One region of the Delftia sp. SD018 genome, then DNA from elsewhere that is predicted to be linked to it. Evidence: predicted binding sites of a transcription regulator. Region 1 holds the regulator's gene; each other region holds the start of a gene.

Region 1 (7,271 bases):
GTGGCGACTGGCTGGCCTCCGTGCTGTATGCGCTGGGCTCGCTGGTGCTTGGCGTGGCTGCGCTGTTTGCGGGGTTGGGGCTGGTGCGCATGGTGGCCCATTGAGACACCGCGATTGCGCTATGCTGTGCGCCATGGCCCGCCTGAACGCAACGCAGATTATTCGCACCATCCATTGGATGGTGGGTTAGCCAGCGGCCTTCAGCGCCATGCAACCCGCCCAGAGGAGGCGGGTTTTTTCATTCCGTCTCCGGGGTTTTCTCAAGCCTTTCAGGAGATGGATATGCAGGTTTCCGAACAGTCCCGGCCCCGTTGTGCAGAATATGCCGATGCCCCTGCCGCCAACGCGCGGCTTGCCACGCTGCACATGGTCTGCGGCAAGATCGGCTCGGGCAAGTCAACGCTGGCGCGGCAATTGGCGGCCGGGCCCGGAACGGTGTTGGTCAGCGAGGATTCCTGGCTGGCCGGCCTGTACCCCGGCGAGATGCAGTCGGTGGCCGATTACGTGCGTTGCAGCACGCGGCTCAAGGGGTTGATGGGGGCGCATGTACAGGCGTTGCTGGACGCTGGCGTGTCGGTGGTGCTGGATTTTCCGGCCAATACCCTGGAGGGGAGGGGGTGGGCGCGCAGCGTGTTCGAGAAAGTGGGCGCCTCGCACCGCCTGCATTTTCTGGATGTGCCTGACGAGGTCTGCAAGCAGCGCTTGCGTGCGCGCAATGCGGCAGGCGAGCATCCGTTTCAGGCCAGCGATGAGCAATTCGACCTGATCACGAGCTACTTTGTCGCGCCCTCCGACGAGGAGGGCTTCGACGTGGTGCATCACCCGTATGCGCCGCTCTGAAGTGCCGGCCTGGACGAGAGACTTCGCCACGGCCCCATCCCATCATCTCAGCTTGATCGCGCTTGCACCTCCACCCAATAGCGGGTGCGGGTTCGCAGTTGCAGAGGAAAGCGGCTGACGAGCGCGGCCAGGGCGCGATCCGTGTCATCCACGGGAAAGGCGCCCGAGACAAGCATCCCGGCGACCTCGGCCGAGCAGCCCAGGTAGCCGGGCCGGTAGCGGGCAAGGGCGTCAATCAGCTGGCCCAACGGCATGTCCAGCGCGACCAGGCCGCCTTCATGCCAGCTGGCTGCAAAGGGGTCTGCGGACGTGGGCGGCTGGGTGGCGCTGGACGAGAAGGCGGCCTGCTGTCCGGCCTGCAATTGCGCGGAGGGCGCATCGCTGTCCAGAGGCTGCAGGCGCACGGCCTTTTCCTGCACGGTGACGTGGCACAGGCCATCGTCCGCGAGATGGACCGTGAAGCGCGTGCCCAGGGCCAGTACGTGGCCTTGCGGGGTCTGCACGCTGAAGGGGCGGCCCAGCGCGTCGGGCTCGGTGGCGACGAGGATGCGGCCACGGTGCAGGCGCAGCAGGCGCTGGCGGTCGTCAAAAACGGTGTCCAAGGCGGTGGCCGTATCCAGGGCCACCAGGGAGCCGTCGGGCAGCGTCAGATCCCGGCGCTCGCCCGTGGCTGTGCGCTGCCCGGCCTGCCAGCTTTCCAGTGGTGCGCCTTTCCAGGCCATCCAGGCCGTGGCGCCGCTGCCCAGGCCCAGAGCCACGCCGCGCACCACGGAGCGGCGGGTGGGCGAGGCGCGGCGGCCCAGCGCCTGGCGCGCCAGGGGGGCGGGCAGATGCGACAGCTGCGCGGTGACGGATTGCACGCGCAGCCAGGCGCGCTGGTGGGCGGGATCAGCCTCATGCCATTTCTGCCAGTCCTGTTGCAGGCCTGCTGTGGCAGAGGCGCCGCGCAGTTTCACGTGCCAGGCGGCGGCCTCATGCAAGGCGCGGCGGTCGTTGCCTTCCAGATGTCTCTCGCCCATGTGGCTATGCCAGGACCAGGCAGCAATGCTCCATCGCCCGGGTCAGGTAGTTGCTGACGGTGCGCAGCGATACACCCAGGCGCTCGGCGATCTCTGGGTAGCTCAGTTCCTCGAACTGGGCCAGCACGAAGGCTTCGCGAACCTTGGGGGGAAGGCCCTGGAGCATGCGGTCCACATCCAGCAGGGTTTGCTGGACGATGGCCTGCTCTTCGGGCGAAGGCGCCAGCGATTGCGGCAACTGGGCCAGATAGTCCAGATAGGACTGCTCCAGCGTGCGGCGGCGAAACAGGTCGGCGACCAGGCCCCGGGCGATGGTGGCCAGGTAGCGCCTGGGTTCGCGGATGTCCTGCTGCGGCAGGGGAGAGCGCAGCAGGCGCACAAAGGTGTCCTGGGCCAGGTCGGCGGCATCGTCACGGTTGCCCAGGCGTTTGCGCAGCAGGCTTTCCAGCCAGGGATGGTGGTTCTGGTAGAGGCTGTGCACGGAGAAGGCTGGGGCGGAGGAGGCGGGCGCAGTGGCAATCGCTGCTGCAAAAGATAATAAGAATGCTTATCAATTATCTTTCAGGCCGGCGCCCCTCCCGCAAAGAGGGCGTCCACTTGTTGCATGTGCGCTACAGGGCAGTGGTGGCCGCCAGCCTGCACCAGCTTTGCGCAGGCCGATTCCTCGTGCGGCACGCGGCGGTCCGCGCCGCCCAGGTTTGTGTTGTGCAAGGTGTATCGCACACCTTGCATCGGGCCTCAGTTGGCTGCCGGTCCGCCATGCGCTTCCATGCGCTCCAGCGCAGCGCAGACATCGGCCATTCGCCCGGAGATGAACAGGCATTCCGGCTGCTCCTGCGGCGACCGCTGGATGATGCGCAGGCCTGAAGGCTGCTCAGGCGCGGATTGCAGGGTGGGCTGCGTCGGCAGCAAGGGCAGGATCAGCTGGGCATCTCCATGGTCTGCAGCGCGTGCGGCCTTGCCGCGGCGCTGCTGGCTGCGCCGGCGTGCCTTGCTGAAAGAGATCACGTTGGCGGGCTCGGGTGCTGCAGCAGGTAATGGCTGGCACGCAGGGGCTTGTGCAAGAGGCATGGCCGACTCCATGGCGGTCGCAGTCAGGCGGATGCCATGTGCCAGGCGCAGGAAGGAAAAAGAAGACAGTGTTGGCAGAGCGAATCCCATGTGACGACTCCTGTTGGCGTGTTTCAAAGAGGCATGGACACAGGCAGGATTGCGGTTTGCGGGCAAAGCTCCGCCCAGGGCGAAGCTCCAAGGCTTCGCGCCTACCACCTGGGCGATGCGTGAAATGGGGTGAGGCGGCCTGAGAAGCGCCGCCAGTCCGGCTTACATGGACATGCTGTTGCGGATCAGCCCCACGGCCAGGCCTTCAATGGCAAAGGCCTCTTCGGGGGCGACGCGAATCACCGGGTAATCTGGGTTTTCCGGCAGAAGTTCCACGCCCTGCGTGGTGCGGCGCAGGCGCTTGACGGTGACTTCGTCACCCAGGCGTGCCACGACGATCTGGCCGTTGCGGGCTTCGTGTGCGGACTGCACGGCCAGCAGGTCACCGTCCATGATGCCCGCGTCGCGCATGGACATACCGCGCACGCGCAGCAGATAGTCGGGGCGCGTCTGGAACAGGCTGGGCTCGACGGAATAGGTTTGGTCGATATGTTCCTGGGCGAGAATGGGCGAGCCCGCCGCAACGCGGCCCACCAGGGGCAGCATCAGCGGTGCCAGGGCCGACAGCGGCAGTCCGAAGCTGGTGCCGCGCGCGGCATTGATGTTGCGCACGGTGTCGGTACGCAGGCGAATGCCGCGCGAGGTGCCGCTGACCAGTTCGATCACACCTTTGCGGGCCAGGGCCTGCAGGTGTTCCTCGGCAGCGTTGGCGGACTTGAAGCCCAGCGTGTTGGCGATTTCCGCGCGGGTGGGAGGCGCGCCCGTGCGGGAGATGGCGGCCTGGATCAGGTCCAGGATCTGTTGCTGGCGGGCGGTGAGCTTGGGATGGTCGAGCATGGCGTGCGTCCGGTCCTTGAGGGCAGATGGCAGGCTGGGAGGCCATCTGATGATTTATACAGTATCTGTATTTTTAACCAGTTTTCCAAGAGGTGCAAGTGGGGCAGTCAAAGTTGGTGATTCTGGGCACGGGCGGGACCATCGCCGGCCGGGCGGATTCGCAGTCGCAGGGCGTGGGGTACAAGGCCGGGCAGATCACGGTGCAATCGCTGCTGGAGGCCGTGCCGGACCTGGAGCAGCAGGCGCTGGGACCCGTGCAGACGCAGCAGATCGCGCAGGTGGACAGCAAGGATATGGACTGGCCCGTGTGGCGCGCGTTGCTGCGCGCCTGCACGCAGGCACTGGAGGATGCGGACACACGCGCCGTGGTGATCACGCATGGAACGGACACGCTGGAAGAGACGGCCTGGCTGCTGCACAGCCTGCTGCCGGCCACCAAGCCCATCGTGCTGACCTGCGCCATGCGCCCGGCCACGGCCCTGTTGGCAGACGGACCGCAGAATCTGCGCGATGCCGTGACCGTGGCTGCCAGCGGCGGGCGCAGCGGCGTATGGGTGGTGGCGGGCGGCGAGGTGCATGCGGCAGCCCAGGTGCAGAAGGTCCATCCCTACCGGCTGCAGGCAATGCGCTCCGTGGAGGGCGGGCCGCAGGCGTTGGTGGAGGAAGGGCGTGTGCGCTGGCTGGTGCCCGATGCGCCGTCCTCCCCCGCCGCGCCGTCCGCGCGGGCCATGGTGCCTGCGGCCATGTCATCTGATCTGCTGGCGCTGGATGAGCTGCCCTGGGTCGAGGTGGTGTTCAGCGGCGCCTTGGCGCGTGCCAGCGGCGTGGATGCGCTGGTGGCGGCAGGCGTGCGTGGCATCGTCGTGGCTGGCACGGGCAATGCGACGGTTCACGAAGGCATGGAAGCGGCCTTGCAGCGTGCCCGCGACAAGGGCGTCTGGATCTGGCGGGGCACGCGCTGTGCCGAAGGCCTGCCCGTGGCCTCCGGCCTTGGGACCAACCCGGCAGAGGCCGATCTGGCGCAGCTGCCCGTGGCAAAGGCCCGGATTGCGATGATGCTGGCGCTGGCAGCGCAGCCGCGCGATTGAGCCGGGCAGCGACGCCGGCATTTCTTCAATTGCTGGCGGTCAACAAAAAAGCACCCGGCGGGTGCTTTTTTCGTTGCGGCACATGGCCTGCATCACTCAGCCAGTGCAGCCAGTGCGCGTTGGGTGATGTCCTCGACCGAGCCCAGGCCGCTGATGGCGCGGTACTTGGGCGCCGCTGCAGCTTCCTTTTCGGCCCATGCGCGGTAGTAGTCCACCAGGGGGCGGGTCTGGCTGCTGTAGACGTCCAGGCGCTTCTTGACGGTTTCTTCCTTGTCGTCTTCGCGCTGCACCAGCGGCTCGCCGGTCACGTCGTCCTGGCCTTCGACCTTGGGCGGATTGAACTTGACGTGGTAGGTGCGGCCCGAGGCGGGGTGGGAACGGCGGCCGCTCATGCGCTCGATGATGGCGTCGAAGGGCACGTCGATCTCCAGCACGTAGTCCAGCTTCACGCCAGCGGCCTTCATGGCGTCTGCCTGGGGAATGGTGCGGGGAAATCCATCAAACAGGAAGCCGTTGGCGCAATCGGCCTGGGCGATGCGTTCCTTGACCAGATTGATGATCAGGTCGTCGCTGACCAGTTGGCCGGCGTCCATCACGGCCTTGGCCTGCTGGCCCAGGGGCGTTCCGGCCTTGACGGCGGCACGCAGCATGTCACCGGTGGAAATCTGGGGGATGCCGTACTTCTGGCAGATGAAAGCGGCTTGCGTGCCTTTGCCGGCGCCGGGTGCGCCCAACAAAATCAGTTTCATGGAAGTCCTTGAGGAGAGTAGAAATTCTTGTCTGCCGGATCGGCCCACCGGGGCGGACAGTCCATGCGTCATATTTTTGTCGCGGGCAAGGATAGCACGCACAGGGCTAACACTGGCTTACACGCAGAGGGCAAAACTGTCGCCTGTGCAATCTCCAAAAACTGCGTTTTGCTGTCCGACAAAACCGCATGTGCAGTTGTGATGTGAATGGCGATGCCGGGCATCGCCATTGGCGCATCTGTATTGGCGTATGCGGGATCGGATTCAGGCGGACAACCGGGCGCGCACCCGTTCCAGGTCTTCGGGGGTGTCAACGCCGGGGCCTGGTGCATGGGGCGTGAGGTGGACGGCGATGCGGTGGCCATGCCACAGCGCACGCAACTGTTCCAGCGCCTCCAGCACCTCGGTGGGGGCGGGAGAAAGCTGTGGGAAGCTGCGCAGGAAACCGGCACGGTAGCTGTAGATGCCGATGTGGCGCAGGGGCGCGAAGCCGGGGTGGCCCGGCGCTGCCGCTGCAGATGCCGTCTCCCACCATGCCTGGCCTGCATGCTCACGCGCAAAGGGGATGGGTGCGCGGCTGAAATAGTGGGCCATGCCCTGGGCATCGCAGACGACCTTGACCACGTTCGGGTTGGTGAAGTCGGCCAGGCTGTCGATGGCATGTGCCGCCGTGCCCATGCTGGCCGAGGGCTGCTGCGTCAGCAGGGCGGCCACGGCATCGATAAGGTCGGGAGCGATCAACGGTTCGTCGCCCTGGACGTTGACGACGATGTCATCGCCATCCAGGCCCAGCAGTTCGCAGGCCTCGGCCAGGCGGTCGCTGCCGCTGGCGTGGTCGCTGCGCGTGAGCACGGCCGCAACGCCGTGCGCGGCGCAGGCGGCGACGATGCTTTCGTCATCGGCCGCGACCACGCAGCGCGTGGCGCCGCTGAGGCCAGCGCGCTGTGCCACGCGCACGACCATGGGAAGACCACCAATGTCTGCGAGGGGCTTGCCTGGCAGGCGGCTGGAGGCAAGGCGGGCAGGAATCAGAACCGTGAAGTGCGCGGTGGGCATGGTGCGTTGCGGAGATGGTCGAAAGTGCGGGCGCGGGCGTCGTCGGAAATCGGGCCTTGCGGCGCGATCAGTCCTCGAGCTCGTCGTCGTCCAGCGTGCGGGCTTCGGCCTCCAGCAGCACCGGGATGCCGTCGCGCACGGGGTAGGCCAGGCGCGCGCTGCGCGAGACCAGTTCCTGGTGCTCGCGGTCAAAGCGCAGCGGGCCCTTGGTGACGGGGCAGACCAGCAGTTCGAGAAGTTTGGCGTCCATGGCGGATCCTGTGTTTTGGAGGGGGAGGGCGGGCCGTGGCGGCCAGCCAAGACGGTGATGATAGTCAGGCGCGTGGCCTGCGCAGCGCCTGCAGCCGCTGATCCAGCAGCGCCCAGAAATCTGGCGGCAGCTGCAATTGCAGCGCAACGGACCAGGCCTGGGGATGGGTGCGCCACAGCTTGACGGCATCCTTTTCGGTGCAGACCAGCGGGTCTTCATTGCGTTCCAAGCGCTGGAAGCTCTCAAAATTATAGTGATCCGGCAGCGCCTG
Region 2 (7,271 bases), on a different contig from region 1:
CGCCTGGCTTCCTTGGGATAGGCCGGCATCTTGTTCTCGCTGGCCTGCCTGTCGGGCACAGGCTGCACCACGCCTGCCGCAGCCGGGCCACCGGCCAGCAGGCCCAGGGTCAATGCAAGGATGGCGCAGCGCATGCGGGGCATTCGGAAGGCTCCTGGATGGGGACGGGATGGGGGTGGGGATGTCAGTCGCGGACTGGTGCGGGCCCGGATCATCGCATGCCCTCCACCCGCCACCAGCGCGGCAGCAGCGCCTGCACCTCGCCGCGCCGATAGCGGTCGTCGATGAGAAAGACCACGCCGCGGTCGCGCTCGCTGCGGATGACGCGGCCTGCGGCCTGGACCACCTTGCGCAGGCCCGGGTAGAGATAGCTGTAGTCATAGCCCTTGTCCGCGCCGAACTGGCGATCCATAGCGCGCTTCATCTCTTCGTTCACGGGATTGACCTGGGGCAGGCCCAGCGTGGCCACGAAGGCGCCGATGAGGCGCTCGCCGGGCAGGTCCACGCCCTCGGAGAACGCACCGCCCAGCACGGCAAAGCCCACGCCCTGCCCGGCTTCGGTGAAGCGGGCCAGGAAGGCCGCGCGACCCTCCTCGTCCATGGACGGGGTCTGCAGCCAGACCGGCAGATCGGGATGGGCGCGCTGCAGGCATTCGGCCACGCGCTGCAGGTAGTCGAAGCTGCTGAAAAAGCACAGGTAGTTGCCGGGCCGGCGCGCGTACTGCGCGGCCACGAGGTCGGCGATGGGCCGCAGCGAACGGTCTCGGTCGCGGTAGCGCGTGGAGATGTGGCCGGCCACCTGCACATCGAGCTGGTCGGCCTGGAAGGGCGAGTCGGCCTCCAGCCAGTGCGTGCCTTCGGGCAGGCCCAGGATGTCGCGGTAGAAGTGCGGCGGGCTCAGCGTGCCCGAGAACAGAACCGAGGCATGGGCCGCCGCATGGCGTGCCGCCAGGTGGGGCGCAGGCACTACGTTGCGTATGCACAGCGTGGAGGCCGGCGTCCTGTTCGGGCCGCTGCGCCCCGGCAGCACATGGACGTCGAACAGCGCATGGCCGCCGAACTGCTCGGCCAGCGCCATGAACTGCAGCGCCTCCCAGTAGAAGTCCAGCACGGGGTCGCCGGGCAGCATGGGGCTGTCGGCATTGGCGTCGGCGATGGCGGCCACGGCGCGCTGCACGGCGCCCAGCAGGCCTGCGGGCACTTCCTCATGGGCCTGGTAGCTGGCGGTCTGCTCCCTGTTCAGCGCGCTCCAGCTGCGGCTGAGCCGGTCCAGCGCCTTGCGCACGGCACCGGTGGCCGACTTGCGGGCGGCAGCCAGGGCGAACTGCGACAGCTCGGCCGTGTACATGCGGCGCGCGCGCTCGAGCAGGTTGTGGGCTTCGTCCACCAGCACGCCCACCTTCCATTGCTGGGCCTGGGTGAGCGCGTACAGCATGGCGGCGCTGTCGTAGAAGTAGTGGTAGTCGGCCACGACCACGTCGCTCCAGCGCACCAGTTCCTGGGACAGGTAGTAGGGGCAGATGTCGTGCGCCAGGGCGACGGCACGCACGGCGGGCGGGTCCCAGGGCGCTTGCTGCAGCGCGGCGGCGCGCGCGGCGGGCAGCCGGTCGAAGAAGCCGCGCGCCAGCGGGCAGGAGTCGCCGTGGCAGGCCTTGTCGGGATGCTCGCAGGCCTTGTCGCGCGCCAGGATGGCGAGCACGCGCAGCCTTGCGGGTGGCGCGGGTGGCGAGGGCAGCGGTTGCGGCGCAGCCGGTTCCTGCGGCGGTGGCTGGTGCTGCTCGGCGATCTGCCGGTTCACGCTGGCCAGCGCCTGCAGTGCCAGGCCATGGCCCGTGCCCTTGGCCGTGAGGAAGAACAGACGGTCCAGGCCCTGGTCCGGCATGGCCTTGAGCATGGGGAAGATGGTGCCCAGCGTCTTGCCGATGCCCGTGGGCGCCTGCGCCATCAGGCACTGGCCGCCCTGCTGCGCGCGCGCCACGCGGTAGACGGCCACGGCCAGCTCGCGCTGGCCCGCGCGAAAGCCCTGCATGGGAAAGCGCAGCGCGGCCAGCGCCGCCTCGCGCGCCGCGCGGTGGGCGGCCTCGCTGCGTGCCCAGTCCAGGAACAGCGCGCATTGCTGCTCGAAGAAGGCGCGCAGAGTGGCCGCGTCTTCCTCCTGCACCAGCACGGTTTCCTCCGAGTTGCCCACGTTGAAATACACCAGCGCCACGCGCAGCCGCTGCAGGCCGCGCGCCTGGCACAGCAGATGGGCGTAGATGCGCGCCTGGGCCCAGTGCAGGGCGCGGTGGTGGGCGCGCACGCCCTCGATCTGGCCCCGGTAGGTCTTGATTTCCTCCAGCTGGCCAGCCCCGGCGTCGAAGCCGTCGGCGCGGCCGCGCACGCGCAGGTCGCCGTATTCACCGGCCAGGCTGATCTCGGTCTCGTAGTCCTTGCCCCTGCGCGACTGCACCAGGCTGTGGCCGGCCATGCCCTCCAGCGCGCTGGGCGCGGGTGTGAAGCGCAGGTCCAGGTCGCCCGCGCGTGCCGTGAACTCGCACAGCGCGCGCACGGCCACGGTGTAGCTCACGCGGCCTCTCCCAGCGGCTGGCCGCGCCACTGCACATGGCACACGCGCACGGGAATGCCGTGCTCGGCACAGTACTGCAGCCAGCGGATCTGGTTGTCCTGCAGCTTGTCGCCGGGGGCCTTGGCCTCGACCAGTTCGTAGCGGCGCTCGGCCGGCCAGAAACGCACCAGATCGGGAAAGCCCGTGCGGTTGGCCTGCACGTCGCGCAGCAGCCGCGCAAAGAACAGCTTGAGGTGGGCGGCCGGAATGCAGTCCAGCGCCAGCGCCAGCAGCGGCGCGCTCAGCGTGCCCCAGAACACGAAGGGCGACTGCAGGCCCTGCTTGTCGGCATGGCGCTGCACGATGACCTCGCGCCAGCTGCCATCGTCCAGATGCGCCAGGCATTCCTCGAACAAGGCTGCGCGGCGCTGCACGAAGTCGGGCGCGGACAGGTCGGCCGGGCCGCTCTGGAACGGGTGGAAGAAGGCTCCCGGCAGCGGCGCGAAGATGGCCGGCCAGCACAGCAGGCCGAACAGCGAGTTGATGAGCGCGTTCTCCACATAAAACACCGGCGCGGCGTCGCTGTGCCAGTGGTCGCGCAGCACGTATTCGACGGAGCTGGGCCGGGCCGGCAGGTCCAGCTCCACGTCCATGCGCATCTGCGCCACCACGGGCGCCAGCGCCGCCGCACGCCCGCGCGCACCCTGCCCCAGGCTGCGGCGCAGGCGCGGCAGCATGCGCGCCACGCGCTGCAGTTCCTCGTCGCTCTCGGGCTGGGCCTGGGCGGCCTGGGCCAGCGCCATGGCATCGGCAAAGCGCTCCATGCGCTCGTACACGCGCATGCGCCGATGGCGGGCGCCGGGGTAGCGGCTTTGCGCATAGGCCTGCTCGGCACGCTCCCAGTCCTGCATGCGCTCGCAGGCCTGGCCTATGCGCAGCAGCACCTTGGCGCGGCGCTGCTCCAGCCAGGCATTGCCGCTGGCGCAGCCGACCACCTGCTGCAGCAGCGCATCGATCTCCACGCCCTCATCCAGCGCCGCGCGGCAGGCCTGCAGGGCCAGGTAGCCATCGACATCGGCGCGCGACTGGAAGGCCCGCGACGCCGCATCGAAGGCCACGGCCTCGTAGCGGAACACGCCCAGGTCGGCCAGCACGAATTCCGACCAGTCCTGGTAGAGATTGCCGAAGAACATCAGCCGAAAGCGCTCGCACAGCGCACCCACCATCACGCGCCAAGCGGCTTCGCCGGCTGCGACGCCCTGGGGCTGCCATTGCGCATAGGGCCTGGGCGCCTCATGCAGGGGCTGCAGGGCCTGCAAAAGCTCGGCCTTGCGCAGGCCTGAGTGAATGGGTGCGCCGGCGAACAGCTGCAGCAGCTCGGGCTTGGTGTGCAGCGCAAACAGCTCCTCCAGCGCCATGGGGTGGTCCGCGTCCAGCCAGCCCAGCTCCAGCAGGGGCGCGGCCGCGTCGGCAATGGCGGGAATCTCTTCGTACACCAGCTTGCCGGCCCGAAACCACGGCCCGCGCCGCATCAGCAAACGCACCATCAGCGCCTGCGAGGGCTGGGGCAGCTGCGTGAAACGGGTGAGGAATGCCTGCTCGGGCGCGTCCAGCAGATCGCCGTAACGCTGGCCAATCCAGTCCAGCGCGCGCTGGAAGTTGTGCAGGTAGTAGAAGCGGTGGGGAGGGAGCATGGGCCTGGCAGATCGGGCAGCCAGGCCGCTCGAAAACTGTATCTTTATACAGTCATCATATCAAACCCGGTAGTGCTCACTTCGCGCAACGGACTTGCCCCGGGCAGGCTCATCCGGCCAGGAAGCCGCCATCGGTCGCCAGGCAGTGCCCGACCACAAAGGCCGCCTCGTCCGACATCAGCCAGACGACGGCCGTGGCCACCTCCTGCGGATGGCCCATGCGCCGCAGCGGCAGGCCCGCCGCCACCGCATGCATGTCGGCAATGCCCGAGCCCAGCATCATGTCCGTGACCACGCGGCCAGGGGCAACGGCATTGATGCGGATGCCGCGCGGCGCGTACTCCATGGCGGCGGCGCGGGTCAGCGACAGGGCCGCAGCCTTGGAGGCGCCATACAGCGACAGGCCCGGATTGGGATTGCGTATGCCGCTGACGCTGGTGTTGTTCACGATGGTGCCGCCGCCCGTGGCCAGCATGGCCGCCAGTTCATGGCGCATGGCGTGGAAGACCGCACGCACATTCGTATCGAAGACCTGGGAGAAGACCGCGTCATCCTGCTCGGCCAGCGCGGCGCGCCGCTCCTGGAAGCCCGCATTGTTGAAGGCCGCGTCCAGCCGCCCGAAGCGCGCCACGGCCTGCTCCACCACCGCCGCCATGTCCTCCTGCCGCGTTGCATCGCAGGCCAGGAAAAGGCCGTCCGCCCCCTGCTGTCGGATTTCCTGCTCCAGCTGCAGGCCCAGCTCACGGCGGCGCCCCGTGACCACCACGGCGGCAGCGCCCTCCTCGGCCATGCGCAGGGCGGTGGCCCGGCCTATGCCGCTGGTGGCGCCCACCACCAGGCAGACACGCCCCCGCAGCCGCCCCGATGGTGCAAGGGCCGGCAGGGGGCCGGCCAGTTCCAACTGACGCTGCTGCATGTCCATGGCGATGTTCCTTCGCAATTTGGTTGCATGATACAACCAAATTGCGAAACATGCCAGACTGCCAAACGCGTGTGCTCTCCGCCTAGACCGCCACCACCGGCAGCACGATGCGCGAGGCATGGCAGCCACCCAGGTGCAGGCTGTTGACCGCCACCTGCCTGGGCCCCGCACTGCCCTCGGGCGCGCCGGTGTTGGGGTTCACGTCGAAGCGCGGGAAGTTGCTGCTGGAGATGTCCAGGCGGATGCGGTGGCCCTTGCGGAACAGGTTGGAGGTGGGCATGGGCTCGATGGTGATGGCCACCACCTCGCCGGGCGTCATCAGTTCGGGCTGCTCCCATGAGTTGCGGTAGCGGCAGCGCAGGATGCCGTCGGTGATGTTCATCGCATAGCCCTGCGGATGGTCGGCGCTGGGCGGGTACTGGTCGATGAGCTTGGCGGTGAAGTCCGTGTCGGGCGCGGACGAGGACACCTGCAGCTCGATGGTGATGGTGCCCGTGACCTCCAGGTCTTGCTGCAGCGGCTCGGTCTGGAACACCAGCACGTCGCCGCGCTCGGACAGCGGGCCGTAGGGCGGACGGGCGGCGAAGGTGTTCTCGTGCGTGGTCTGGTCGTAGGCGCCTGCGAACATCAGCGGCTCGCCCGAGGTGATGGAGCCGCCCAGGGTGGGCACCGGGCAGGCCGGGTCAAAGCGGTAGCTGCGCACGCCCGGCTGCGGCGCGGGCTCGCGGGCCAGCCTGCCGTCGGCGTGCAGGTGCCAGGCCGTGGGCTGCGTGCCGGGCACGGGCCAGTGGTCGGCGCTGCGCCAGGCCCCGCCGTGGTCCAGCCGGCCCTGGGCCGTGCGCGCGCCCGATCCGCCGCCCATGCGGAAGTAGCGCACGGCGGCTTGCTGGCGCGCGGGCATGGGCCGGCCCTTGAGCCAGTGGTCGAACCAGGCCAGGCGCATGGCCACGTAGTCGTCGGCCAGTGCGCCGTCGAGCACGGCATCGGGCCCGAAATCCACATCGCCCGCATGCGGGACGCTGCGCTCGCCATGGGTCCAGGGACCCAGCACCATGCGGACCCGGCCATCGCCGCGCGACAGGCCCAGGTAGTTGTCCGTGGTGGTCTGCGCATACGGGTCCCACCAGCCGCACATCAGCATCACGGCCAGGCCGTCGAAGGCGCCGTAGTGGCCGGCGGCGTACAGCTCGGGCTGGCGCCAGTAGTCGTCAAAGCTGCCGCGCTCCCACTGGCTGAACAGGTAGCCCTCGTACTCGGGCGCCCACTGCAGCGGCGAGTCGCCGCGCGACCAGGGCAGGCGCAGGCACCACTGGCCGATGTCGGCCTGCTCCAGCGCCTGGCGCGCTGCGGGCTCCAGGTGGTTGCTGCCGCTGCGCGCATTGCGCAGGGCCCAGACGGCCTGCTTCAGCTCGAAGGCACCGCCGTGGCGTATGCCGCCCCGGTAGGCATTCGCAAAGCCGCCGCATTCCAGGAACATGGCCTTGAGGCCCGGCGGCCTTTGCGTGGCCAGCGCGGTCTGCGTGTGCGCGGCGTACGACAGGCCGTAGGTGCCCACGCTGCCGTTGCACCAGGACTGCTCCATGATCCATTGCAGGGTGTCGACGCCATCGTGGGCCTCGCCCAGGTATTTGGTGAACTGGCCTTCGGAGCCGAAGCGGCCCCGGCAGTCCTGCACGACCACGGCATAGCCTTCGCGCGCAAAGCGGGCCGCCACCTCGCCCCGGCGCATGGGAAGGGGGTTGGCCGCGCTGCGCTCGCGGCGCGTTTCCTCGTTCTTGCCGTAGGGCGTGCGCTCCAGCAGCACGGGCAGCGGTCCGGGATGGTGGGGGCCGAGGTTCCCGGGCAGATACAGGTCGGTGGCCAGGCGCACGCCATCGCGCATGGGCACGGCGAGGCTGTGGCGGACCACGCCGCCCAGGTGGGTGATTGATGTGTTGCTCATGCTGCTGGCGCTCAGTCGAGCTTGAGGTTGCGTTCCTTGACCAGCTTGGCCCAGCGCGCCGTGTCTTCCTGCATGAAGCGCGCCAGCTCCTGGGGCGTGGTGGGCGCGGGCTCGGCGCCCTGCGCCTCCAGCAACCTGGCCACTTCACGGTCCTGCAGCGAGCGCACC
Region 3 (7,271 bases), on a different contig from region 1:
ATTCCCCGCCGGCACCCTGCTGATCCAGCTGGGCGGCCCCGGCATGCGCATCGGCATGGGCGGGGGCGCTGCCAGCTCCATGGCCAGCGGCACGAACGCGGCCGAGCTGGACTTCGACTCCGTGCAGCGCGGCAATCCCGAGATCGAGCGCCGCGCCCAGGAAGTCATCAACCACTGCTGGGCCCAGGGCGACAAGAACCCCATCCTGGCCATCCACGACGTGGGGGCCGGCGGCCTGTCCAATGCCTTCCCCGAGCTGACCAACGATGCGGGCCGTGGCGCGCGCTTTGACCTGCGCGCCGTCAACCTGGAGGAATCCGGCCTGGCGCCCAAGGAAATCTGGTCCAACGAAAGCCAGGAACGCTATGTGATGGCCATCGCTCCCGAATCGCTGGCCGAGTTCACGGCCTTCTGCGAGCGCGAGCGCTGCCCGTTTGCCGTGATCGGCACGGCCACGGAAGAACGCCAGCTGGTGCTGGAGGACACTGCGGTGGCCTCGGGCGACCAGAAGTTCCCCGTGGACATGCCCATGAACGTGCTGCTGGGCAAGCCGCCCAAGATGCACCGCGACGTGGCCACCGTGCAGCGCGAGCTGCCGCCCATGGACCTGACCGGCGTGCCCCTGGAAAAGGCCGTGATCGACGTGCTGGCCCACCCCACCGTGGCCTCCAAGCGCTTCCTGATCACCATTGGCGACCGCGCCGTGGGCGGTCTCACGCACCGAGACCAGATGGTCGGCCCCTGGCAGGTGCCCGTGGCCGACGTGGCCGTGACCCTGGCCGACTACCGTGGCTTCAAGGGTGAGGCCATGGCCATGGGCGAGCGCACGCCGCTGGCCTCCATCAACGCCCCGGCGTCGGGACGCATGGCCGTGGCCGAGGCCATCACCAACATGCTGGCCGCGCCCATCGAGCTGTCCAAGGTCAAGATGTCGGCCAACTGGATGGCGGCCTGCGGCGAGCCCGGCGAAGACGCGGCGCTCTACGCCACCGTCAAGGCTGTGGGCATGGAGCTGTGCCCGCAGCTGGACATCTCGATCCCCGTGGGCAAGGACAGCCTGTCCATGCGCACCCAGTGGAACGAGGGCGGCCAGGTCAAGAAGGTGACCTCGCCCGTCAGCCTGATCATCACGGGCTTCGCCTCCATCGACGATGTGCGCGGCACGCTCACGCCCCAGCTGGACGCCACGGAAGACGACAGCACCCTGGTCCTGGTGGACCTGGGCCGCGGCAAGATGCGCATGGGCGGCTCCATCCTGGGCCAGGTGCTGGGCCAGTCCGGCAATGAAACGCCTGACCTCGATGACGCCAAGGACCTGATTGCCCTGGTCGATGCCGTCAACGACCTGCGCGCCAAGGGCCAGATCCTGGCCTACCACGACAAGGGCGACGGCGGCCTGCTGGCCACCGTGGCCGAGATGGCCTTTGCCGGCCATGTGGGCGTGGCCATCAACGTGGACATGCTGGTCACCGAAGGCGACGGCATCAGCGACAGCCGCATGGACTCGGGCGAAGGCAAGAACTGGGCCTCCCAGATCAGCGGCCGCCGCGACGACATGACGCTGCGCGCACTGTTCAACGAAGAGCTGGGCGCCGTGCTGCAGATCCGCACGGCCGACCGCGCCGCCGTGCTGCAGACCCTGCGTGAGCATGGCCTGTCCACCTGCAGCCACATCATCGGCAAGACGCGCCCCGTCTCGTCCAAGGTCGATGCGGGCAAGGGCGAGCTGCAGGTCTGGCGCGATGCCAAGTCCGTCTTCGGCGCCTCGCTCAGCGACCTGCACCAGGTCTGGGATGCCGTCAGCTGGAAGATTGCCCAGCAGCGCGACAACCCGGCCTGCGCCGACAGCGAGCACGCCGCAGCCGGCGAGCCTGCCGACCCGGGCATGCACCTGCACCTGACGTTCGACCCGGCCGAGAACCCGGCCGCACCCTTCCTGAACCTGGGCGCGCGCCCCCGCGTGGCCGTGCTGCGCGAGCAGGGCGTGAACTCCCATGTGGAAATGGCCTACGCCTTCACCGAAGCCGGCTTCGACGCGGTGGACGTGCACATGACCGACCTGCAAAGCGGCCGCGCGCAGCTGCAGGACTTCGCTGGCGTGGTGGCCTGTGGCGGCTTCAGCTACGGCGACACGCTGGGCGCCGGCATCGGCTGGGCGCGCTCCATCACCTTCAACGACAGCCTGTCCGCGCAGTTCCAGCAGTTCTTCGGCCGCAGCGATACCTTCGGCCTGGGCGTGTGCAACGGCTGCCAGATGTTTGCCGAGCTGGCCGACATCATTCCCGGTGCCCAGGACTGGCCGCGTTTCACGCAGAACCAGAGCAACCGCTTCGAGGCGCGCCTGTCCATGGTGGAAGTGCTGGAGTCGCCCAGCCTGTTCCTGCAGGGCATGGCCGGCAGCCGCCTGCCCATCGCCGTGGCCCACGGCGAAGGCTTTGCCAACTTCCGCTTCCGCGGCAATGCGGACAAGGCCATCGCCTCCATGCGCTATGTGGACAACCACGGCAAGGCCACCGAGCAGTACCCGTTCAATCCCAACGGATCGGCCGGCGGCCTGACGGCAGTGACCACGGCCGACGGCCGCTTCACGGCCATGATGCCCCACCCCGAGCGCGTGTTCCGCAACGTGCAGATGAGCTGGACCAACGGCGACAAGTCGGAATTCAGCCCCTGGATGCGCGTGTGGCGCAACGCCCGCAAGTGGCTGGGTTGATGCACTGAGCGACGCTGCAAAGCAGACAAAGGCCCTTCGGGGCCTTTTCTTTTTCTGTTTCTTTTTGGTGGCTGCCGTTACGGCGCCAGCATCTGCGCCGTGCGCGCGCGGGCCTGCTGGACCAGGGTGGAGATCAGCACCGTCTCGGGCAGGTTGTGCCAGTAGCGGCGCGGCATCTCGCGCAGCATGGCCTGCTCCTTCAGGCGCGCCGGGTTGAAGGTGCTGGCGTAGTAGGTCAGCCACAGGGCCTCGCCCGCGTCGGCTGGCGGGGCATCGCTGCGGCGCGCGCCGGGCGCCAGGCGCAGCGCATGGCCGTCCCAGTGAGCGCTGCATTGCGGCGTGAGGATGGCCCAGTGCATGTTGGCAAAGCGCTTGCAGAAGAAGGGCGCCGCCGCGCGCACGATGTGGTGCTCGGGCTCGAACCAGGCAATGTGCAGATCGGGCTGGTCCGGTCGCTGCGTGGTCCGAAAGCGCACAAAGGCGTGCATCTTGTGGATCTCGCGCGAGACGGGGCGGGCCAGGGCCTCGATGGCGCGCCAGTCCGCATCCAGCGCATCCAGCCGCAGTTCGGGCCGGGCCTGCATGCGCGCCAGCCAGCGGTGGCATAGCTCGAAGCGGCCTGCCGCGCGGTGCATGCAGGCATGGCGCAGCGCGGACATCTGGGTGTCCGACAGGGACAGCCCTGCCTCGCCGGGGCCGGTCAGCCCGGCGAGTGCCGAGGCGGGCATGGCCTGCTGCGGCGCGCTGGAAAACAGGTCCACCCCCGCGCCGAGTTGCTGCGCACCCCGCGTGTCGGGCCACCGCCAGCGCACCAGGGCGGGGTCGGCGCCATGGGCCAGCAGCGCCCGGCAGGCTGCGCGAAAGCCGGGCCAGTCGTCGGGGCTGTCGAGTTCGATGGTGAGAGCCTGTGCTTGCATGGCGAGCTCCAGGCGCTAGAACAGGCTGGCCTGCAGCGCGTTTTGCACGCGCATGCCGCTGTGCCGGGCCTGGGCCTGGCTGGCCTGCGACTGCGCGATCAGCCGGGTGCGCAGCGCGGCCGAGTCGGTCTCGCCCAGCAGGGGCCGGTGGCCGTCGATCAGCACGAAGGGCAGGGCCTTTTGCACGGGGGCGCGCAGCCGCAGCAGATCGTCCAGCCGCAGCCTGCGCACGCGGCGCGCCGCCAGCAGGCGGTCCACCGTCTGCGTGCCCAGGCCCGGCACGCGCAGCAGCAGGCTGCGCGGCGCACGGTTGAGGTCCACGGGGAACTGCTGTCGGTTGGCCAGTGCCCAGGCCAGCTTGGGGTCGATCTCCAGGTCCAGCATGCCGTGGCGGCTGGCCGCCGCGATCTCGCCCGCCCCGTAGCCGTAAAAGCGCATCAGCCAGTCGGCCTGGTAGAGCCGGTGCTCGCGCATGAGGGGCGGCGCCTGCGGCGGCAGATCGCGCGAGGCATCGGGAATGGGGCTGAAGGCCGAGTAGTACACGCGGCGCAGGCCGTAGCCCGCATACAGCGTGTGGCTGGATTCGAGGATGTCGGCATCGGTTGCGCGGTCGGCGCCCACGATCATCTGCGTGCTCTGCCCGCCCGGCGCAAAGCGGGGCACGGCGGCGCGCTGCGCGGGCGCGCCGGGCAGGGACTGCGCCTGGCGCTGCTCGCGCGTGGCCGCGCGCCAGGCCTGCACATGCCGGTCCACGCCCTGCATGGCCTGGCGTATGCGCTGCCCATCCTTTTCAGGCGCGAACTGCGCCAGGCCGCTGGCCGTGGGCAGTTCCACATTGATGCTCAGGCGGTCGGCATGGCGGCCTGCCTGGGCCAGCAATTCGGGCGCGGCATCCGGGATGGTCTTCAGATGGATGTAGCCGCGAAAGTCATGCTCCTCGCGCAGGCGGCGCGCCACTTCCACCAGTTGCTCCATGGTGTAGTCGCTGGAACGGATGATGCCGCTGGACAGGAACAGCCCCTCGATGCAGTTGCGCCGGTAGAAGTCCAGCGTCAGCTGCACCACCTCGGCCACCGTGAAGCGGGCGCGCTGCACGTTGGAGCTTTTGCGGTTGATGCAGTAGCGGCAGTCGAAGATGCAGACATTGGTCAGCAGGATCTTGAGCAGCGAGATGCAGCGCCCGTCGGGCGCATAGCTGTGGCAGATGCCCATGCCGGTGACCGAGCCCATGCCCTTGCCGTCCAGCGAGTCGCGCCCCTGCGATCCGCTGGAGGCGCAGCTGGCGTCGTACTTGGCGGCGTCGGCGAGGATGAAAAGTTTGCGTTGCAGCTCCATGGCTGTATAAATATACAGTATATTTGCCTGACACGTCCGGTTTTCTGAGAGCCCATCCCCCAGCCAGGGTCTGGTCCGGCCTTGCCTGGCTGCGGGTCGAACGCACTGTCGCTCTATCGCAATGGCCAGCGGATTGCAATGGTTGCCAGTGCAATGGAATGAAACCGTTTTCAGGTGCGGAATGAGTGCTTGCTTTCAATGGGTGGCGATGTGCATCGCAGGAAATGGTGAATGCGTGTTTTCTGCGTCTTTCGCAATGCCTGAAGACTGGCATGGCTTGGTGCCATCAATGCACGCGCTGATATAGCGCAGCTGGCTGCACGCCATGGGGGGTTCCCATTCATGGGAGAGAGGTTGGGTGTTGTTGTGAATTGTTTCAAATTGCCGATAACTATTGCTGATAGGCTTTCGGGTTTGCCGGGCGGTGCCGTTTCATTCAATGCGCTCGGCGATGACAAACACTTGGAGAGGGAGCTTCGGTGTCGCGTGTATTAGGAACAGAGAGCGAAGTGCTGGCGCTGTCGCCGGACGCCTCATCCAGCAAGGCCGCCAAGGGCCTGCAATCGCCCGCCAAATGGCCCGCCATGGGCGCCAATGACGTGGCGGTCTGGGGTGAATGCCAGGGCAGCGGCAGCAAGCCCTACCAGACCCAGGTGGACCTGTCGGGGCCTTCCTTCAAATGCTCTTGCCCCAGCCGCAAATTCCCCTGCAAGCACGGGCTTGCGCTGATGCTGATGCGTGCCGGCGGGCAAGTCCCCGAAGGCGTTGATCCGCCCGCCTGGGTGCAGACCTGGCTGGACAGCCGCCAGGAAAAGGCCGAGAAGAAAGAGGCCAAGGCTGCCGCCGCAGCGGCCGAGCCGCCACCCGATCCCGAGGTCGCGGCCAAACAGCAGGCCAGGCGCGAGGACAAGCGCTGGGACAAGGTCGAAGCCGGGCTACAGGAGTTGTCGCTGTGGATGCAGGACATGGTGCGTGCGGGCCTGGCCAACCAGGCCAGCGACACGCAGATGCGCCAGCGCTGGAACAACATGGCCGCGCGCATGGTCGATGCGCAGGCCACCGGCATGGCGGCGCGCATCAAGGATTGCCGGGATCTGGTGGACAGCCACCGAGACTGGCCGCGCGACATGCTGGTGCAGCTGGGCCACTGGCAGTTGATCATCGACGCCGTGCGCCGCCGCGAATCGCTCAGCCCCGAGGTCAAGGCCGACGTGATGGCCGCGCTGGGCTGGCCCATGGACAAGGCCGAGGTGCAGGCCAGGGGCCAGCTGGTCGAGGACGAATGGCTGGTGGCCGGCCTGCGCATGATCGAGCGCGAAGGCCGGCTCATGGAGCGGCGCGTCTGGCTGCAGGGCCAGCGCACGGGGCGCATGGCCCTGGTGCTGGACTATGCGCAGGGCGGGCGCGGCTTTGAATCGGCCTGGGTGCCGGGCCATCGCTACGGCTGCGCGCTGAATTTCTACCCGGGCCATGCGCCGCTGCGCGCCATTGCGGCCAATGGCAACGGGCCTGCGCTGCCTGCCGATGGCGCCAGCCCGCTGGCCAACTCGGCCGTGGGCGACGTCCTGCAACTGCTGGGCCAGCGCATTGCCGCCAACCCGCTGCAGGCCACGCAGCCGCTGTGCCAGGACCGGCTGCGGCTGGTGCCCGCCCAGGGCCAGTGGTTTGCGGCCTGGCCCCAGGCGCTGGATGCATCGCCGGTCGCCCCTGGCACGGCAGCGCCAGTGCAGCCCGTTCCCGTGGCGATTGACGATGCCGAGGCCTGGCGCCTGCTGGCGCTCAGCGGCGGTGCGCCCATGCAGCTGTTTGGCGAATGGGAACCCGGCCCGGCCGTGGGCCGCTGGCGGCTGCTGAGTGCCTGGCAGGCCCGCGAGGGCGAAACCGCCCAGCAATGTATCTGGCAGAACCAGGGTGATCCGGTATGAGCAACGCACAACTTTGGGCTGCGCTGCAGCAATCGGCCATGGTCGGCTCGGACCGGCTGGCCGTGCCGCCTGCGCTGGCTTCGGGCGTGGACCCGTCCGCAAGCGGGTCGCAGCAGGCCGTGCAGGCCGCGCTGCAGCCCCGCACTGACGTGGCCGGTGACTCGCCCGCCCAGCAACTGCTGCGCGCCAGCGCCGTGGCGGCCGTGTTCGAGCGGGCCGGCTGGCAGCCTGGCGCGCTGGTGCGTCTGACGGCACCGCTGGCCGTGCCGGCCGCAGCGCCTGCGGAGTCGCGCACCGCGCCTGCCGATGCGCGCCTGCACACCCTGATGGGCGACGTGCTCAAGGACGGCCCGTTCGAGCTGCAGGCCTCCATGCTGCGTA

Evidence for each region. The regulator LexA, encoded in region 1, represses DNA repair genes until DNA is damaged. The targets are predictions, from matches to a motif close to ACTGTATNNNNATACAGT.
Region 2: a site for LexA is predicted at 4,275-4,292, ahead of INR38_RS00390 (VRR-NUC domain-containing protein). Genes of this name have one in related genera too.
Region 3: a site for LexA is predicted at 4,967-4,984, ahead of INR38_RS13785 (putative DNA modification/repair radical SAM protein). Genes of this name have one in related genera too.

The regions. Positions count from the first base shown of each region.
Region 1 is NZ_JADDRN010000018.1:78,228-85,498, forward strand. Features, by position in the region: gene crcB (fluoride efflux transporter CrcB) at 1-104, shown strand, start outside; gene INR38_RS18285 (ATP-binding protein) at 283-840, shown strand; gene INR38_RS18290 (FecR domain-containing protein) at 888-1,859, opposite strand; gene INR38_RS18295 (sigma-70 family RNA polymerase sigma factor) at 1,864-2,340, opposite strand; gene INR38_RS18300 (hypothetical protein) at 2,598-3,020, opposite strand; gene lexA (transcriptional repressor LexA) at 3,183-3,857, opposite strand; gene INR38_RS18310 (asparaginase) at 3,956-4,945, shown strand; gene adk (adenylate kinase) at 5,038-5,694, opposite strand; gene kdsB (3-deoxy-manno-octulosonate cytidylyltransferase) at 5,959-6,750, opposite strand; gene INR38_RS18325 (Trm112 family protein) at 6,818-7,000, opposite strand; gene lpxK (tetraacyldisaccharide 4'-kinase) at 7,065-7,271, opposite strand, start outside.
Region 2 is NZ_JADDRN010000001.1:75,319-82,589, reverse strand. Features, by position in the region: gene INR38_RS00400 (energy transducer TonB) at 1-143, opposite strand, end outside; gene INR38_RS00395 (helicase C-terminal domain-containing protein) at 212-2,566, opposite strand; gene INR38_RS00390 (VRR-NUC domain-containing protein) at 2,563-4,239, opposite strand; gene INR38_RS00385 (glucose 1-dehydrogenase) at 4,349-5,161, opposite strand; gene INR38_RS00380 (CocE/NonD family hydrolase) at 5,244-7,103, opposite strand; gene INR38_RS00375 (tripartite tricarboxylate transporter substrate binding protein) at 7,115-7,271, opposite strand, start outside.
Region 3 is NZ_JADDRN010000012.1:39,013-46,283, forward strand. Features, by position in the region: gene purL (phosphoribosylformylglycinamidine synthase) at 1-2,713, shown strand, start outside; gene INR38_RS13780 (TIGR03915 family putative DNA repair protein) at 2,791-3,630, opposite strand; gene INR38_RS13785 (putative DNA modification/repair radical SAM protein) at 3,646-4,965, opposite strand; gene INR38_RS13790 (SWIM zinc finger family protein) at 5,445-6,890, shown strand; gene INR38_RS13795 (DUF5691 domain-containing protein) at 6,887-7,271, shown strand, end outside.